Regions from separate parts of the Pedobacter sp. MR2016-19 genome, predicted to be linked through region 1. Evidence: riboswitches for the same ligand, from Rfam matches in the RefSeq annotation. Region 1 holds a riboswitch; the other holds the start of a gene.

Region 1 (10,124 bases):
GAGGTATTCGAAAACAGCAGTGATATATTTGGTGCTATTCGGTGTAATTTCTACCACCGGAACCGGAACAGTTACTGTGTATTTGTGAGCAAACGATCCAGTGTTATTACTTGCGGTATACTCAATAACATAAGTGCCGGCTTTAGTTGGCGTAAAATCGTAATTATAGACATTACTTACCACTTTACCATCCAACTTCCATTGGTGATTAAACTCAATGCCATTGTTAGTTCCGGCAGCAAAAGTGATTTTGGTATTTACTTTTGATGTCATTGTTTCTCCTTTAATGGTGAGGTTAACATCTGGTGCAACTTCAATGTCTTTTTTACAACTGTAGATCAGGGTTGCAATACCGAGCATTACTATTAGATAAGTTTTTTTCATGTGTTATTGATTATTTATTTTTTGGATGCTTTTATTATTCGTATTTATAATTGTAATTGAATACGGCATGTTGCGGCAAACCTGCAGTTTTAAAGCTGAACTTTACTTTTCCATCCGTCCCAAAGCAATAAGTAAGACCCTCGCTGTTGTTGTAGTTATTGGCATCGGCAACCACAACCTCTTTGCTGAATGGATTAATGGTGATTCCATAAATGGTATTAATAACCTGCCCATCAGTAATTAAACTTGCACCTAAGGCGCCACTAGTGGTATTAAAGGCTTTAATATCAGGACTGTTGTAAATATCTTTAGATAGATAAGCTGTTGATCCATTGATGGCAATAGCACCCAGATCATAATTGTAAGATGCAATTTTGGTATCCGTAGCGCTGCTGATCCTATCCAATGATGGATTGTTATTAATGATATAGTCATTCCAGCATACCACGAACAAATCGCCATTATCGGCCGCTTGTATCCTTACTGGATTATTGTTTACGGCAATATCTTTCGTTTTGGTAAAGGTTGCTAAATCGATTACTGATACCTTGTTTTTTGCTCCGTTCTGATAATAAGGATGTGAAGAATTGCACACATATAACTTGCCATTAGCTACTGCCAGTTGTTCAAGTCCTTCCGATAAGGTAATTTCACCATCAACAGCCATCGATGCGGTATCGATACGGCTCACTTTTCCATCATATCTCGAAACGTAAGCTTTATCTTTATAGAAAGCTACAAACCTTGGGATATAACCATCAGTGGTCGAATTGAATGGAATTCTTTTTAGTGATTTACAGGTTTTAATATCAATAATATCCAAAAACGATTGTTTTGTACCCTGAATACCTGCTACAACGCAATACATTTTGCTGCCATATTGCTCTAAATCGTTTGCGGTTTCTCCTAGCGATACGCCATTTACCTGTTTGTAATAGTCGGCAACTGCAGTTTGGGTTGCTACATCATAATAAGAAATGGCACTGTTATTATTCCCCATCAATCCTTCGCAAAGCATATAAATGCCTTTGGTTTCTGTAATGATCTGTTTTTTTTCCAGTATCTCTGTTCTATCTTTTTTACAGGCAGAAATAGACACGGCCGTTGCGGCGAGGATAATTAAAATGTGTTTTTTGTAAAATTTGCTCATGGTATATATTTAATTTATAAATGCAATGTGGGCTGGGATATCGCCAGTAGTAACCGACCATTTCAGGCGGCCTTCCGGGCTGTAACAGTGTAATTTTCCGGGCGTAACATAATCTTTAGCGTCGGTTACATATACATCTTTACTGGTAGGGTTAACCGCAATTCCGTAAGGGATTTTAATGTTCTTTTCAGTACCATCCGTAATGAATTTTCGGTCCATTATCGTTTCGTCCTTTATGTTGATCATGTTATAGCTAATGTTATTTTTACCCGCTATATAGTTCCATTCTGTACTATAGATATAAGCGTAATCATCATCGATAACCAGATTACCAGCGGCAATATTGAATACCTTTTTAATTTGGTCGGTTTGGGTATCAATTACAAAAAGCTTTGAAGGGATGGTATAATAATCACCACGTGAGGTCACATACAAGTCCCCATAACGATCAGCTTTTATACGATGCAGGTTAATGGCAACTTCAATGCGTTTAATTTCTTTAAGACTAGGTAGATCGATTACCGATACGGTATGCTCATAATTCGGCGGACTATAACCACCAGAATTGGCTACATACAATTTACTACCAATAATGGCCATTTCTTCTGGCTGTCTGCCAACTTCAACATTACGGTTTATGCTGAGTGCTGCGGTATCTATCTCGGCCACAATTCCATTCGGTGCCTTCGGATCGCCAACTTTACCTAAATAAGCACTTACATAAGCTTTGCCGTTATTGAAAGTGATATAACGGCAATTGGTGATATTGATTTGTCCGATTTTCTTTCCCGTTTTCACATTCAGCACCTCAACTTTATTCGATACATTAACCACTACATAAAGCTTGCTACCATAACGTCCAATATCATTTCCCACATCGCCCAAACCTTTGGTTACATCTGGGTTTACCTCATTATATAAGTTGCGGGTATAAATGCCATTTACCAGGTCCATATAATCTAAAGAGGCCTTGTTCATGTTCATATTACCTTCGTTAACCAGGTAAAAACCTTTAATGGCAGAAGTTGGATCTGGTTCTACCTTGCTAATTTCCGAAGGCAAAGGCTGGGGATCTTTTCTACAGGCGCAAATACCCAACAATAAAACCAATATATATATCTTAGATTTTAAAGGCCTCATAATTTATAATTTAGCGTTAGCCTGTAATTTCTACCCGGCATTGGGAAATTTGGGATTAGGTCGTAGTATTGGTTAAGCAGGTTATTTACTTCGCAGTTGATATTGATACTTCCTTTTTTTAGCTTAAACTCATAACCAATGGCTGCATCATGGGTGTACCAGGGCTCCATGTAATTATAAATGTTGTTTGCCTTTTGGTTATAACGGAAACCTGTGTATATAAAGCCATAGTTTGCATGCCAGTTTTGGTAATCCAGGCGTGCTAAAAATGAACCACTGTTTTCGGGGATATAAGGAATCTGATCCTTATAATTTTCCTCCTGTTTTGAAGTCACATCGACTGCTTTTTGATAAGTGTAATTCAGTCCAACATTAACCAGTAGATTGGTAAAAGGCTCAAATGCGGTTTTGGCATTGATTTCCAAACCATGAATATCGACCAAACCGATATTGTACATAATCCAGCGGTACAGGTTTGCACCTGGTTGTGCCACAATTTTATCTTTTACCCGGTTGAAATAAACATCAGACTGGATATCAATAAACTTTAATTGCTGATTTTTGAAGTTTTTGAAATAGGTTATACCAACATCATACTGTTTAGTGTATTCAGGCTTTAAAAGCGTATTACCAATAAAAGTATAATACAGATCATTAAAAGTAGGCATCCTGAAAATGTCTTTATAAAATGCCCTGACCCTGATGTCCCGATCCTTTAAAAACTTCCACGAAAGCATTACCGTTGGACTAAAAACCTGCTTGTTACCCGCTGAAGAATATAACTTTACATGATCAATTACAGTGGTGCTCAATACATTTGCCTGGATAGTGAGCTGTTCTAGTGTTAAAGATGAACTTAACACATTTAAAAAAGTATTCCTGCTTGGGTAAGGAAAACGATAAATATTGGCATCCAAAGTCTGAAAGGTATAATCAGATGCATAAGCCACCTCCCAAACCGAACTGATTTTATATTTTCCCGATACAGATAAGTAAGCTTCCTGCTCTTTAAAGCGGTTATCTAAAAAGCCAGTGGTGGTTACATAATCAGGATCTAAATAACGCTGATAAACATAAGCGCATTTTCCATTTACAATTATGCTGAATTTATCGGATAGGTTTTTCTCTATGCTCCCCTGGATAAAGAAATCGCGGTCCCAGATTCTTTGCGTAAAATCGAATCTGTTGGCCACAATAGCTCCTGGTAATCCCCTATCTGATAAAAATGAATAAGCTTGGGCATGCCATTTTCCGTTTCTAAATTTGCCAAACAATGCGGCCTGTAAACGGAAACGTTCTACATCACCATTATTTCTTACCGCAGTGGTATCAAAAACGCCATTGGTATACCTGAATTTATATTTCCCATCGGCATGTATATATTCGGTATTGATACTGGCAATTAAATTCTCGTTAATTTTATTGCGATAAATTAAAGAAGGATTGATTAATCCAAACGATCCGCTTTTTAAACCCAGCTCAACTTGTTGTCGCTGGTTTCCTTCGAAATCAGGTTCTTTGGTTTTTAAATAAATACTACTAGCCGAAGCATAACCCTTAGCTGGAATAAGCAATTCAGGTTTTTGCCCGCTGTATAAAGCAATTTCTTCGAGATTGCTGAGCGAGAATTTCCCTAAATCTACTTGCCCGTTCTGTGCATTGCCAATCTGGATGCCGTCTAAAAAAACTGCTGTATGGTTGGTGCCTAAGCTTCGAACATTTACCGTTTTTAAACCACCTATTCCACCGTAATCTTTCAATTGTACACCCGAAAAGTAACGGATGGCATCAGCTACTGATAAACTATTGATTCTTTTCAGATCTTCGCCCGATAAGATCTGAAGCGGTGTTGGTGATTTGCTTTGCTCAGTTAAACGGTACTCCCTGATCTGAACCTCTTTCAGCTGAGTTGCTTTTTTGGTACTGTCATTTTGTGCCCAGGTATTTAAAGGCAATAAAAATCCTGTCCATAAAATGGAAGAAAATAGAAAAAACTGCATTTTGCCCGCATAGGCAGAATGTTTTTGTGTCATTTTGATTGTGAGTTTAACCCACAGCCAACAGATAGAAAAGAAATGAAAATACGAATACGTAAGTACATCACTCCTTAGCTTCAATCCCCGAAAGCTATGAAATATAATGCTAAGGCAGGTCTTCTGACTTACTCCCGGTTTTCCGGCCTTCCCATTCCGACGTGTCGGAACAGTGGCAAATTGATTGGAAATTCGTTAAGGAGCTTACAGCTGCGGGACAGTTACAGATTTACACTGTATTCCCTTTTAATTCCGGGTGTAAAACCGGAAACCAAAAGCGCTGCAAAAGTAACAAAATTAACCAATATGTAAAATGCATGAATGGAAGACAGTCTTTCTAACAGAAAAAGCTAAATTAGGAATCAAATTTCCACCCATGAAAAGGATTTTAATTATTGCATTTTCATTGATAAGCTTATCTGTTATGGCACAAAAAACCGATACTCTTTTTCTAAAAAAGCTAATGGAAAGCAAGCCTGCACTTTTTTCAGCTGTACTTAATCATCCAGGTAAAAACCAGATTCAGGTTCTTTATACCCAGGTTAACCGCGATGCAAAGAATAAACCCTCTTTTAAAGCCTTTAGTTATAATTTAGATCCTCACCATTACTTTTACCCAGCCAGCACAGTTAAGCTTGCTGCAGTCATTTTTGCTCTTGAAAAAGTGAACCTTTTGAAAAGTACCGGCTTGACGCCTTATAGTACAATGATTACTGATAGTGCATTTAAAGATCAAACAAAGGTTTTAACAGATACGAGTGCTAAAAATAAACTTCCATCAATAGCGCATTATATTAAAAAGATTTTGCTCACCAGTGATAATGATGCTTTTAACCGCTTGTTTGAATTTGTTGGAAGAGCAGAAATTAATGAAAAACTAAAAGCTAACGGGTTAAATAATAGTCATATTTTAAACCGATTGGCCATTGGCGATACAGGAGAATCGGCCAGGCACAGCAATCCCATTAAGTTTTATAATGGCGATAAATTAGTGTATGATCAACCTGCACAGTACGATCCAAAAGAATATGAATTGAAATTGACCAATCTGGTAATGGGTAAAGGCTATTTAGACAGTGCCGATAAACTGGTTAATAAACCATTTAGTTTAGCAGGAAAAAATGCCTTTGCCATCAACGATCAGCAAAAACTGATGCGGAAACTGATCTTTCCTGAAGCATTTCCTGCTAAAGATAGATTTAAACTTACTCCTGAAGACTATAAGCTAATCTACACCTATATGAGCAAATATCCAACAGAGAGCGATTATCCTAAATACAATCCTGAAGAATTCTGGCCTACTTATGCTAAAATGCTATATTATGGAAGAGCGCAGGTAACACCAGATCCAAACATCCGGATTTTTAATAAATATGGCGATAGCTATGGCTACATTATCGACAACTCTTATTTTGTTGATTTTAAAAACAGAATTGAATATTTTCTAACTGCGGTTGTTCAAAGTAACGAAGATGGAATTTTTAACGATAACAAATATGAATACGATACCGTCTGTTTCCCCTTTATGAAAAATATAGGCAAAAGCATTTATGAAGTGGAATTAAACCGCAAGAAATTGCACCAACCAGATCTGAGCAAATTTAAACTCAATTATTCCTATTGAGATTAAATGTTTAAGCCTTATCAAGTTTATTGCGTATAAATTGTATAAAAAACTATACATTAATTAAAAAATAATATATTCGCATTTCAAAAATTAAAGAATACATCTCTAATGGCTAAATTATTAATAATTGACGATGAGCGTGCGATAAGGAGTACCTTACGCGAAATTCTGGAATATGAAAATTACGATGTTGAAGATATCGATAACGGTATCGACGGCCTCGAAATGATCAAAAAAGGAAATTTCGATCTGGTTCTTTGCGATATCAAGATGAATAAGATGGATGGTATGGAAGTGCTCGAACAGGCACAGCTTATCAAGCCAGACTTGCCTTTTATTATGATATCTGGACATGGAACCGTTGAAACGGCCATCGAAGCCAGCAAAAAAGGAGCTTTCGATTTTATTTCTAAACCACCTGATTTAAACCGTTTACTGATCACTGTACGTAATGGTTTAGACCGTGGAAATTTAGTTACTGAAACCAAGGTTTTAAAGCGTAAAGCAAGTAAAACCCGCGAGATTTTAGGTGAATCTGAAAGTATTTCTAAAATTAAGGAAACCATTGAGCGTGTTGCTCCTACCGAGGCCCGTGTATTAATTACCGGTGCAAATGGTAGCGGTAAAGAACTGGTAGCGCGTTGGTTACACGAGAAATCAAACCGGGCAGATAGTCCTTTAATTGAAGTAAACTGCGCTGCTATTCCCTCAGAACTAATTGAAAGTGAATTGTTTGGTCACGAAAAAGGTTCTTTTACCTCTGCTGTTAAACAACGTATCGGTAAATTTGAACTGGCCAACAGCGGAACTTTATTTTTGGATGAGATTGGTGACATGAGCCTCTCTGCCCAGGCAAAAGTTCTACGTGCTTTGCAAGAGCATAAAATTTCGCGGGTGGGTGGTGAAAAGGAAATTGAAGTAAACGTTCGTGTTTTAGCAGCAACCAATAAAGATTTATTAAAAGAAATTGAAGATGGTAATTTCCGTATGGATTTGTATCACCGTTTAAATGTAATCAATATCCATGTTCCGCATTTAACAGAGCGTACTGATGACATCCCTGTTATTGCCCAAAACTTTTTAGAAAGCATTTGTAGTGATTATGGAATGCCGGTTAAGAAGATAAATGAAGGTGGCATGGCGGCTTTACAGGGTTTACCATGGACAGGTAACGTACGTGAGTTACACAATATGATTGAGCGTTTGATTATTTTAAGCGATAAGGTTATTACAGAAAATGATGTACGTGCCTTTGCTAATCCAGGCGGTGGTACGAACATTGGCGCCGCAACCAGTACACAGATTGCAGGTGCTGGCGGATCTAACCTGGCTTCTTCTTTCGATTCGTTTAATAATTTTCAGGATTACAAAGATTATGCGGAACGCGAATTCATCAAATTCAAGTTGGAAAAAAACAACTGGAATGTATCAAAAACAGCTGATGAAATAGATATCCAAAGAAGTCACTTATATAGTAAAATTGAAAAGTTCGGTTTAAAGAGAGCGGAATAAGTTGAACTAATTTACAAATCGTCATCTCGACTGAAGCTTAGCGAAATGGAGAGATCTATTAAATTATTTGCTAATAGATTTCTCCACTACGGTCGAAATGGCGATATCATAGGATTTAGGGGTTATCCCATATAATCATTTTGCCTCATCAGCAATGCCCTGTATTTATTAAAGATAGCTGCTTTAGAAACAAAACCTAAATATTGATTCTGTGCGGTTAACACCGGTAAAATCCATACATTATCCTGTTCCATTTTTTCTAGTACCATTTTAAGTTCATCATTTTCTTTAATGGTATTCGGTGCAGACTGAACCAAATGAGAAGCCATTAAATTTCCTTTATCAGGATGGTTGATCATCTCATTAAATAACTCTTCAATATAAATAATCCCCTTAAAATCACCCAGTTCATCGGTAACCGCACAGATATTTTTATGCGATTGCAAAATTTCATTCATTTTAACGGAAATCAGATCATTCATCTTTAACTGAGGATAACTTTTCTCGATCAGGTATTTCAGTTTCATCTGGTTTAAAACAGTGGTATCCTTATCCTCGTGAGATAATAGTTCTCCTTTATCGGCTAGTGCTTTCGTGTAAATAGAGTGTTTTTGCGAGCTGCGGTTAATGGCGTAAGAAATTGCAGTGGTAATCATCAATGGCACCATTAAAATATACCCTCCCGTAATTTCAGCGATCAGAAAAATACCTGTTAAAGGCGCATGCATAATGGAGCCCAAAGCAGCAGCCATACCAGCCACAATAAAATTAGAAACGTTAAGCTGTGCTATTCCTGACAGGTTCACCACGTAAGCAAATATAAACCCGATTAAACCACCCATAATTAAACTGGGTGCAAATGTACCTCCATTACCACCAGCACCTAAAGTAACCAAAGTCGCTATGGACTTCATGAAAATGGTTACCAAAGAAAACAACACTACTATAGCCGGAATGGTATTATAATCGGCAAAAATACTGTTGTTAATTACGGTATTATAATCGCCTTTTAATAACCCTTTTATGGTAATGTATCCTTCACCATATAGTGTTGGAAATAGAAACACCAAAGCTCCCAACATCAAACCACCAACAATCACTTTGGTATAAGGATGTTTTATTTTATAGAATAATCCTTTTACTGCATAATTTGCTTTGGTAAAATAGATGGAGAACAAACCAATAAAACAAGCCAGTATGACATAGTAAAATAAAGCATTAACCTTCCATCCTTCTGTAACCAAAAAGAAAAGCTGTTGGGTATAGAATAATCTTGCCACTACCGCTGCAGTTGCAGCTGACAACAGAAGCGGAATAAATGCAGGGATGGTAAATTCAGGCAATAGAATTTCGATGGCAAAAACAATTCCCGCTACCGGGCTATTAAATGCTCCTGCAATACCAGCTGCAGCCCCACAAGCCACCAGCATTGTAATTTCGCGGTACGATAAACCCAATACACGGCCAAGATTGGAGCCAATGGCTGAACCGCTGGTTACAATGGGTGCTTCCAAACCTGTCGATCCACCAAAACCAACCGTAACCGCTGCGGTTATAATCTGCGAATAAATATTGTGTGCTTCTACCTTACTCGATTTTTTTGAAATGGCATAAAGTAAAGGGGTTAAACCCGTTTCGAACTTCGTTTTACGGATAAAGTATTTGATGTACAGTACCGTTAAGAAAATGCCGATCATCGGAAAAATAAAATACAGATAGTATTTGTATTTCCAATGCCAATCAGACTGAAGAAATTCTTCGATGTGGTGGGTTAAACTTTTTAAAGCAGCGGCAGCCAATCCGGCCAAAATCCCAACAATTACGGCAAGGATAACTAAGAAATTACGGTTTGATATTTTAGATTTCCGGTACTGGTTAATCTTATCAAGGTAATTTACAAATCTGATGTACATTCTATTGTTTTTTAAATAGAGGGCGATGCCCAAAAGTAACAAAAACAAAGAGAGAAGCCAATTTAAAGGCCTCTTTTATGCATCAAATTTGTCCAATAATTTAATTAATGTTGCAAAATCTTTAGGGTATGGCGCATCAATCACAATATCCTGATCGTTAAGTCCCTTAAAAACCAAATGGCGGGCATGCAAAGCAAAACGTTTCATAATGGGTTGCTCCTCTTCACCCTTGGTTAATTTATAACCCCTTTTAATTGAAGAAAGAAAAACCGGTTTACCTTTATACATATCATCCCCCACAATAGCAGCCCTTTGCGTAGCCAGGTGAATACGGATTTGATGCATACGGCCTGTTATTGGCTTAC
Region 2 (10,124 bases), on a different contig from region 1:
TTTATGCTTTGCGCAAAACCCAGGCCGGAACGGCATTTTCGCCAGATAGCTATTTACAAACTGAACTGGAAGCGTCTTTTATTTACGAGGATACTCCTGATCAGTTAAAAGCGACTCAGGATGTGAAAAAAGACATGGAATCGCCACATCCAATGGACCGTTTGGTTTGCGGTGATGTTGGCTTCGGAAAAACTGAGATTGCCGTACGTGCCGCATTTAAAGCAGTAGCAGAGGGCAAACAGGCAGCGATCCTGGTTCCTACAACCATTTTGGCCCTACAGCATTTCAAAACGTTCTCTTCCCGTTTAAAAGATTTCCCGGTTACAGTTGATTACATTAACCGTTTTAAAACCAGTAAACAGATCAAGGATACATTGGCCGAAGCTGCTGCAGGTAAAGTTGATATTTTGATCGGTACACACCGTTTGCTGAGCAAAGATGTAAAATTTAAGGATCTCGGCATCATGATTATTGATGAAGAGCAGAAGTTTGGCGTTACCGCAAAAGAAAGGTTAAAAGCTGTTAGGGTAAATGTTGATACTTTAACCCTTACGGCGACTCCAATTCCGAGAACATTGCATTTTTCTTTAATGGGGGCAAGGGATTTATCTATCATCAGCACACCACCACCAAACCGCCAACCGGTAAGTACCGAATTGCATGTTTTTAATGATAAATTGATCCAGGAAGCCGTTCAGTTCGAATTAGACCGTGGCGGACAGGTATTTTTTATCCATAACCGGGTTAACGACCTGATGCAATTGGGCGGATTAATCCAGAAGTTGGTTCCAAAGGCAAGAATTGGTATTGCGCACGGACAGTTAGATGGCGATCAACTGGAAGATGTAATGCTCGATTTTATTAATGGCGAAAAAGATGTTTTGGTGGCCACTACCATTATCGAAGCAGGCTTAGATATTCCGAACGCAAATACCATCATCATCAACCACTCACATATGTTTGGTTTGAGCGATTTGCACCAGATGCGTGGAAGAGTAGGCCGGAGCAATAAAAAGGCTTTCTGCTATTTACTCTCACCTCCTTTATCAACTTTAACCTCCGAAGCCCGTAAGCGTTTAAGTGCTATCGAAGAGTTTTCTGATCTTGGCAGTGGTTTTAATGTTGCCATGCGCGATTTAGATATCCGTGGAAGTGGAAATTTATTGGGTGCAGAGCAAAGTGGTTTCATTGCAGAAATTGGTTTTGAAATGTACCACAAGATCTTAGATGAAGCCATCCAAGAACTAAAAGAAGCGGAGTTTAAAGGTCTGTTCGAAAATGAACCTGCCCGTCCGTTTGTGGGCTTTACGCAGGTAGATACTGATCTGGAATTATATATTCCGGATGCCTACATTACCAATATTACCGAGCGTTACAATTTATATACAGAACTTTCTAAACTCGATAATGAAGCTGAACTTGCCATTTTTGAAAAACATCTGGCAGATCGTTTCGGACCAGTTCCACCACAAGTAAAAACCATGTTGAGTGTGGTGCGTTTGCAGTGGCTGGGCAAGAAATTGGGCTTCGAGAAAATCAGTTTCAAGAAAAATAGTTTGCGGGGATATTTCCTAAGCGATAAACAATCGGCTTATTTCGATTCGAATACCTTTACCAGGATTTTAACTTTTGCACAAAACCATCCACGGATGTGTAATTTAAAAGAAGTAAAAAATACGCTAAGGATTGCTTTTGATAATGTAAAAACCGTTGAGGAAGCAATCGAAACGTTGGAACTTATCGACTAAAAACATTAATTCAGTCAACGGACTGACTCAATTAACGTTAATTCGGTCAATGAACTGACTGAATTAATGTTTTTCAAATTATCAGCACTACCTTAAAATAAAAATGTTAGACCCAACCTTATTGCTCGATTTAGTGAAAATGCAAATGCCTTATGGAAAATATAAAGGTTACCTGATCTGCAATATCCCTGAAAGTTATTTGCTTTGGTATAAGGATAAGGGCTTCCCGAAAGGTAAATTGGGCGATTTGATGGCTACGATGTTTGAAATACGGGTAAATGGTTTGGAGTATTTATTAACCCCATTGAAAAACCAGCGTTGATGGATCGCTAATGGAGATAACCTCTAGATAACGTCATTTCGAGCGAAGTGCAACGAAGCCGAGAAATCTATATATACAGATCTCTCCATTGCGCTGCGCTCCAGTCGAGATGACGATTTTTCTATTGATTTCTCAGAAAAAAAATCTGCGGAGATCAGCGTAATCTGCGGGAAACAAATCTATATCTCACAACCATTTTCATCACAAACCGCATCATCATTTTTATTTAATGAGGTAAGTGTGTTTTTAGGCTGAGCAGCTTTCCATTCTGTAAAACTTTGGGTAAGCGCATCGGTAAAAGCCTGAACGGGCTGAGCACCTGAAACGCCATATTTACGGTCCATTACAAAATAAGGAACCCCTCTAATACCTAAATTCTGACTTTCATAAATATCATAACGAACAGCTTCGCTAAATTGATCTCCTTTTAAAACCTCTTCTGCTTCAGCACGATTTAACCCAATTTCTTCAGCAAGATCAACTAAAACATCGGTTTCGCCGATATTTTTACTATTTACAAAATGTGCTTCAAACAGTTTTTCTTCCGCTAAATCCTGTAGACTATGTTTGGCTGCCAGGTGGATCAAACGATGTGCGTTAAAGGTATTTGCTGGAATATTGGTATCAAAATCGATGCTTAAGCCTGCATTTGCAGCCATATCAACCACCTGCTTAGTCATTTGTTTGGCTTGCTCAACCGGCATTCCTTTACTTCTCGAAAGGTAATCGTATACCGTTTCATTATTGGTATTGTGATACTCCGGATTGAGCTGAAAACTCTTCCAATCTATTTCAATTTCATTTTTGAAGGGCAATTTTTCTATCGCCTGTTCAAAATGTCTTTTCCCGATATAGCAAAACGGACACATTACATCCGACCAGATTTCTACTTTCATAACACAAAATTAAGCGGATTATAATTGGCTATAGTAAGGCCAAAGTAAAAAGCTACTATTGTTTAGGATAGTGGCTTCTATATTAATCATAGAATGTCATTCTGAGAGACAATTTATTGTACAAAATTCATATACATTGACAAGAAAATCTTAATAATTGGTCTGCTACGACGAACCGTCATTCCCAACTTGATTGGGAATCTTAATGCCTTGGTAGTTTGCAGGTGCATTACGATTCCCGCCTGCGCGGGAATGACGACCGATCAGGAAGTTCAACATGGCAAACTCAATTATAACTATTTATACAACTGGTTAAATATTAACTTAAAAGTACCGTGCGTTTGTGCTCTAAATGTAATTTCGGGTCCGAAGGCAATCAATTTACCTTTCCCAACTTTTGCTTCAAAAGCGGTTACCCCATCTTGCAGGTAAGCCTGCCCCCAGGCCCAGCCACTGCGCAAAGGTGTGGAATTTTCGAACCACATTAAAGGTTTAATCTTACCAGAAGCAATGGCGTTGCCAGTGAGTTTAAAAACCGGACTATTATCGAAGTAAACGTCAGCTTGTTTTTCCATTCCCCAATTGGTAGGCAAAGAAGTATCTACACCAACATTTAACACACTTCCCGGAACATAGTATTTTTCAGCGGGTAATCGTTTTTCCTCTCCATTTACAATTTCGACCATTGCATTACGAACAGGTAAGTTTAAGTGATAAGCTAAATTGGTACTGCTGCCAATGGTTATAATATTGCCGCCAGCTTCTAAAAATTTCTTTAACTCAGGGATTGATTTATCAGTGCTGATCCTGCCTAAACGGTTTCTAAATTCCTGAGGGATTTCTTCCGTCTTTTGTCCAAAAGATCTGTTTCCAAATCCTCCGCCCTGAACCGATGGAATTGCACCACCCACAAAAACGATCACATCATATTTAGATTTTAAATTTCCCGCATCAATGTCCTGCGGATAGATTACTGTGGCGTTGTAATGATACTGTTCCATTAAAAACCGCACCCAACCCGAGGCCATTGAACCACCGTAGGTATCCCAAAGGGCAATTCTGGCTGTTGAGACCTTAATTTTATTTTTTGGAGCAGCAGCAGTTTTTAGTTTAATATTTGCTTTTTCCAACACCGATTTTCCTGCTGATGAAACATAAAAATCTCCATTTTCAGTAGAGCGGTAAACCTCAACTTTGTTTTTCAATAAATCATTAACCACAGTGTAAGAATCATTTTGTGCAGCACTTAACACATAACCTGATCCATTTGGCAGTTTATGCTCTGGTTTTAAGAGTTCCCCATAAGGATTTTTTTCAAAAGGTCCTGAAAAATCGTCAAGAATACGGTCGAACTTCACATCCATCAGGTATGCCAAAGTCCATCCGGCGGCATCATAAGGAGGAATTGGTGCACCGCCTTCGTATTTGAAATCATTTGGGTGATCTTGCGGTTCAAACATATCCAAAACGTGCGGACGGAAAGCCTGATCGGTTTTTACCACATAACTTCCTCCAGGGTAGTTTTTCCCCGCAACAGTAAATGAAGCCTTTGCTTTTTGCACCACAATTCCCGTTCTGATCAATGCATTCAAAAACTTAATGGCAGAGTTAAAATCGGGCTGATCGGCACTTAAAATGTATCCGCGCGGATCTCTGTTTGCCGGAGCTTTCATCACCGTATCAAAAGCTTTCATACTTATCTGTCGCCTTGGGCCAAAATCAGCATCTCCACCGGCAACCGGGGCACCTTTTTCGACTTTTGCGGCGTTGTTAATGGCTTCAATTTTCTTTGGAGAGAAAGACCAGGTATCCTTTTTGCCTCTTTCGATCGAATTTCTGCCCATCTGGTAAATGTTGTACAACAATTCGTCTCGGTAACGTTGTGCATAATTTAAAACAGCATAGTTTAACGATACCGAATAGTCGATCGAGTTTTTAAAGTACCATTTCCTTGGGGTAATCGGGTTTGGCGAATCGCCGTTCGGCAGTAATCTCGAAGGAACCAATGGAATTTCAGAAGGTGTAGGATTTCCGATAATTTCTGTCAGGAGTCCAATCATGTTATGAAAATAGGTAGTAGTTCTTAAACCGCCATTGTACCAGGTAGAATAAACCGATCCTCCACGCTGCGTATAACCAGGCTTGTTTTCTACATTCATCCGGTTGTGCATCGCCGCACCAACCGCATCTAAACTGGTTAATAGTGTTGGGTCGAAAACATAATTAAACGGATCACGATAGGGCGGCCCTGCAACAACGGTTCCTGCCGGACCAGCCTGATGATGGTTATACATAATCTGCGGGATCCATTCCACAAAAAGCTGGCGACCGATATTCTGTGTTTCTTTAAGGTTTAACATAAAGAAATCTCGGTTGTTATCATGTCCCGCATATTTTTCGTACAAAATAGGAAGTCCGGAAGTTGTCCTTTTCTTCGGATCTTTATCCCTCATGTACCAATTGCTTACCAGCTCCTGACCATCAGGGTTTGCATGAGTAAACAAAATGATTACATTATCCAAAATACGCAAAGTTTCTGCATCAGTTCTGGAGGCAAATTCATATAGCGTTTGGATCAGCTGATGGGTGCCAACCACTTCATTTGCATGCAGGCCTCCATCTATCCATACTACCGCTTTACCTTCCTGCGCCAACACTGTGGCTTGCTTTGAGCTAATTTCGGCATGGGCCAGTTGCTGCGAAATTTCTTTATAATGGTCTAATTTTTTCAGATTTTCTGGAGAAGAAACAATTAACATATATTGACTTCTGCCTTCTTCGGTTTTCCCAATATCAACTAGTTTAATACGGTTAGAAGCTGTTGCAAGCTTTTTAAAGTAGGCTTCTGTTTGGGTGTAATTGGCCAGTTGATAATCCTCGCCGATATCAAAACCAAAATGCGATTTTGGCGTGGGTACTTCTTGCGCCAGTACCACACAGCTATTTACCATCAAAAAAGCAATGTAAAGCCCTTTAAAGTAGTTTTTCATCATAATAAGAGTTTAAGTCAGGTAATCAAATATAGTAGAGAATCGGCACCAAAAACCGCTTGCTGTAAATTTGTTACAAGTGATTTAAGATGCTTTAGACTTAATATTTATAAAAAATCCGTGTTTATCTGTGTGCATCTGTGGTTAAAGAAATAAATACCATCGATTGGAAGGAGGCGAAATCAATGCTTACAAAAATACCTTAATCTTTAAATCCTAATCCATACATTTGCCTTGATGTAAGTTCTTAACTTTATTTTTCATCAACCGATACAGGTTCCCGGAATTACAACCGGGATTAATAGGGAATCGTGTGCAAATCACGAGCTGTCGCGCAACTGTAAATTCTGTCTTTAGCAAAAAGACAACGGTCTTATCATTCATGCCACTGTTCCGTTTTACCGGGATGGGAAGGCGATAAGATCGGGAATAAGTCAGGAGACCTGCCTATATTGAATTGACGGTGCTTTCGCGTTATAAAGTAATTGGTCAGGTCTGATTGTACACAATAAAATTAAAATTTTATATGCTTGCTTTAAGCTTTTTGCTGATGAGTCGGCAGGCTGTGCTGTAACCTTTCCTTTTTTATTTTAACAGAAAAGTATAAAATACTGATTTGAGCTTTTAAACGATTTATTTACTTAATCTTTAAAAGAGATGCTAACGCAAAATCTGGGCTATCCGCGAATAGGTAGCCAAAGGGAATTAAAGAAAATCTGCGAAAATTACTGGGCAGATAAAACTGGGGACAAAAATGTACTTCAGGTGGGAAAAAACATTCGCCACGAAAATTGGAACCTTCAAAAAGAAGCGGGAATCGATATCATTCCATCGAACGACTTTTCTTTTTATGATCATGTTCTTGATCATTCATTAACCTTTGGGGCAATACCGAAAAGGTACAACGAAGTGATCCTGAAAAAAGGAAATTCCGAACTTGATCTCTATTTTGCTATGGCAAGAGGCTATCAGAAAGAGGGATTGGATGTGGTAGCAATGGAAATGACCAAATGGTTTGATACCAACTACCATTACATTGTGCCCGAGTTTTACAAAGACCAGCCTTTTAAACTTTTCTCAACCAAAATTATCGATGAGTTTTACGAGGCAAAACAATTGGGTATTACCACCAAACCTGTTCTAATCGGTCCGGTTTCTTACCTTTTACTGGGAAAAGAAAAAGAAACCGGCTTTGAAAAAATAGACCTGATCAAAAATCTGCTTCCCGTTTATATCGAGATTTTATCCCGTTTAGATGCTTTGGATGTAGAATATGTTCAGTTTGATGAGCCGTTTTTGACTTTAGACCTTACCGAAAAAGACAAGAAAGCTTATGAATATGCTTACAAGGAACTTAGAAAGGCTTTCCCAAGATTAAAAATTGTTTTAGCCACTTATTTCGAAGGCTTAGGCAATAATTTAGCACTAACCGCTTCATTACCGGTAAATGTTTTACATGTCGATCTGGTACGAGCAGAAGATCAATTGACAGATGTCTTAGCCTCGTTAAAAGACGACACGATCCTTTCACTAGGTTTAGTAGACGGAAGGAACATCTGGAAAAGTGATTTCGAAAAATCTGTATCCATAATTAATCAGGTGGTAGAAAAAAGAGGATTAGATAAAGTGTGGATTGCACCATCCTGCTCATTAATCCACTCACCGGTTGATCTGGACAATGAAACCAATGAGCAAAACCTCTCGGCAGAAATTAAACAGTGGCTGGCTTATGCGAAACAAAAAATTGCAGAAGTAGCTACCTTAAAAAAACTGATCACCAACGAAAGCCCTGCATCTACCCTGCAAAAACTTGAGGAAAACAAAAAAGCGATCGCTAATCGTAAAGTTTCTAAAATCATCCACAATCCGGAAGTAAAAGCGCGTGTTTTGGCCTTAAAAGAGCAAGATTCGGAACGTTTAAGCCCATTTTCAACTAGAAAAATAAAACAACAGGAGCTTAATTTGCCTATTTATGCCACTACAACCATCGGATCTTTTCCGCAAACGGCAGAGGTAAGAAGCTGGAGAGCAAAGCTTAAAAACGGAACTTTTACCACTGAAGAGTATGATGATCTCATCGCAAAAGAAACAGCAAAAGCCGTAACCTGGCAGGAAGAAATCGATCTGGATGTTTTGGTTCATGGTGAATTTGAGCGTAACGATATGGTTGAATACTTCGGTGAGCAACTGGATGGTTTCGCTTTCTCTAAAAATGGCTGGGTACAAAGTTATGGCTCACGCTGTGTAAAACCCCCGATCATTTTTGGTGATGTTTCGCGTCCGAAACCGATGACGGTAAAATGGACCGCCTATGCACAGTCACTTACCTCAAAATACATGAAAGGGATGTTGACTGGTCCGGTAACGATTTTACAATGGTCATTTGTTCGAAATGATCAACCACGATCAGAAACCTGTACACAGATTGCCCTGGCTATCCGTGATGAGGTTTGTGACCTGGAAAATACAGGCATTAAAATCATTCAAATTGATGAGCCAGCCATTAGAGAAGGTTTACCATTGCGCAAAGCTGATTGGCAAACTTACCTCAACTGGGCCGTTAAAGCCTTTAAAATTTCAGCGAGTGGTGTGAAAGACGATACGCAAATCCATACGCACATGTGTTACTCGGAATTTAATGATATCATCCAGAATATTGCCGATATGGATGCCGATGTGATCACGATCGAAACCTCGCGTTCACAAATGGAGTTATTGGATGCTTTTGCCGATTTTAAATATCCAAACGAAATTGGTCCGGGTGTATACGATATTCACTCTCCAAGGGTTCCGAAGAGGGAAGAAATGGTTCAGTTGCTCAAAAAAGCAAAGGCTGTTATTCCCTCTGAACAACTTTGGGTAAACCCTGATTGTGGATTAAAAACCCGCGGATGGGACGAAACCAAAAAAGCATTGATCGAAATGGTTGAAGCTGCAAAAGAGATGCGTAAAACTGAAGAAGTGTTATCAGCAGATCTTCAGGCGAATTAATTCTTTTACTTTGGCAACTTTCTACTTAAAATAACTACGAAAGTTGTCAAAGCTTTTTACTCATCATATATTTACCCCATGACATTAGAAAAAAGAATAGAAAATTCAAAAACCAGTATTTTTAAAGCCGTTTTCCCAAATACAACAAATCATTATGATACACTTTTCGGAGGAACAGCGATGCATTTAATGGACGAAGTTGCTTTTGTCACCGCAACCCGTTTTAGCCGGCAGATTATGGTTACCGTAAGTAGCGACAGGATTGATTTTAAAAAACCGATTCCTGCAGGCACCATCATAGAGCTTATTGGTAAGGTAAGCCATGTGGGTAACACCAGTTTAAAAGTTAATGTAGAGATTTATATCGAACAGATGTATGCCGAAGGAAGGGAATTGGCCGTACACGGCGATTTTACTTTTGTGGCCATCGATGAAAACAAAAAACCGGTACAGGTAATCAAGTAATATTATAAATCTTCATTAAAGTGATATAGAAATCATCAGATTTAAATCTCTAAATTTGATTATGGAGCATCAACATTCAGAAGAAGAGTTAAATAATATTGCGAAACAATTAAGCTGTCCTGAAGGTGAACATGGCATTAAAACAGGAGAGATGATGCATGCCAGTAATCTTGGAATGACCAGCTCGGCCATTAATGCGTTAAATCTTCAAAACCATGATATTGTTTTAGAAATTGGACATGGTAACGGAGGGCACATTGCCCAACTATTATCCAAAGCAGAAAATCTAAGGTACTATGGTGCTGATATTTCAGAAACAATTATTGTCGAAGCAGAAAAAATCAATCAGGATTTTGTTGATAAAGGTACTGTCCATTTTGAGTTAACGGATGGAGTTACGCTACCTTTTGAAAATAATCAGTTCGATAAAATTTTTACCGTTAATACCATTTATTTCTGGAGCAATCCAAGTAAATACCTTAATGAAATTAAGCGCACTTTAAAACCAAACGGCATCCTTGCCTTATGTTTTGCCGATAAAACCTTTATGCAAAATCTTCCTTTTACTTCTTATGGCTTTACGCTTTATGAAGTAGAAAAAGTAAAAGAATTATTAGAAAGTGCGGGTTTCAAAATTAAAAATACCCTTAAAAAAACCGAACAGGTACAAAGCAAAACAGGCGAGCAGGTAGAAAGGGAATATTATGTTGTA

What was found. Region 1 has a riboswitch for cobalamin ahead of IM793_RS09145 (TonB-dependent siderophore receptor). Riboswitches for the same ligand answer to the same signal wherever they lie in the genome.
Region 2: it holds a riboswitch for cobalamin, as region 1 does, so the genes downstream of both, metE (5-methyltetrahydropteroyltriglutamate--homocysteine S-methyltransferase) here and IM793_RS09145 (TonB-dependent siderophore receptor) in region 1, are expected to answer to the same signal.

Annotation. Positions count from the first base shown of each region.
Region 1 is NZ_JADCNK010000005.1:62,526-72,649, reverse strand. It holds gene IM793_RS09160 (PKD-like domain-containing protein) at 1-384, opposite strand, end outside; gene IM793_RS09155 (YncE family protein) at 419-1,534, opposite strand; gene IM793_RS09150 (YncE family protein) at 1,544-2,674, opposite strand; gene IM793_RS09145 (TonB-dependent siderophore receptor) at 2,671-4,707, opposite strand; cobalamin riboswitch at 4,803-4,998, opposite strand; gene IM793_RS09140 (serine hydrolase) at 5,084-6,331, shown strand; gene IM793_RS09135 (sigma-54 dependent transcriptional regulator) at 6,443-7,846, shown strand; gene IM793_RS09130 (chloride channel protein) at 7,969-9,759, opposite strand; gene IM793_RS09125 (RluA family pseudouridine synthase) at 9,835-10,124, opposite strand, start outside.
Region 2 is NZ_JADCNK010000001.1:370,504-380,627, forward strand. It holds gene mfd (transcription-repair coupling factor) at 1-1,748, shown strand, start outside; gene IM793_RS01605 (DUF3820 family protein) at 1,852-2,070, shown strand; gene IM793_RS01610 (DsbA family protein) at 2,250-2,966, opposite strand; gene IM793_RS01615 (M14 metallopeptidase family protein) at 3,263-5,959, opposite strand; cobalamin riboswitch at 6,214-6,422, shown strand; gene metE (5-methyltetrahydropteroyltriglutamate--homocysteine S-methyltransferase) at 6,614-8,947, shown strand; gene IM793_RS01625 (acyl-CoA thioesterase) at 9,026-9,412, shown strand; gene IM793_RS01630 (class I SAM-dependent methyltransferase) at 9,474-10,124, shown strand, end outside.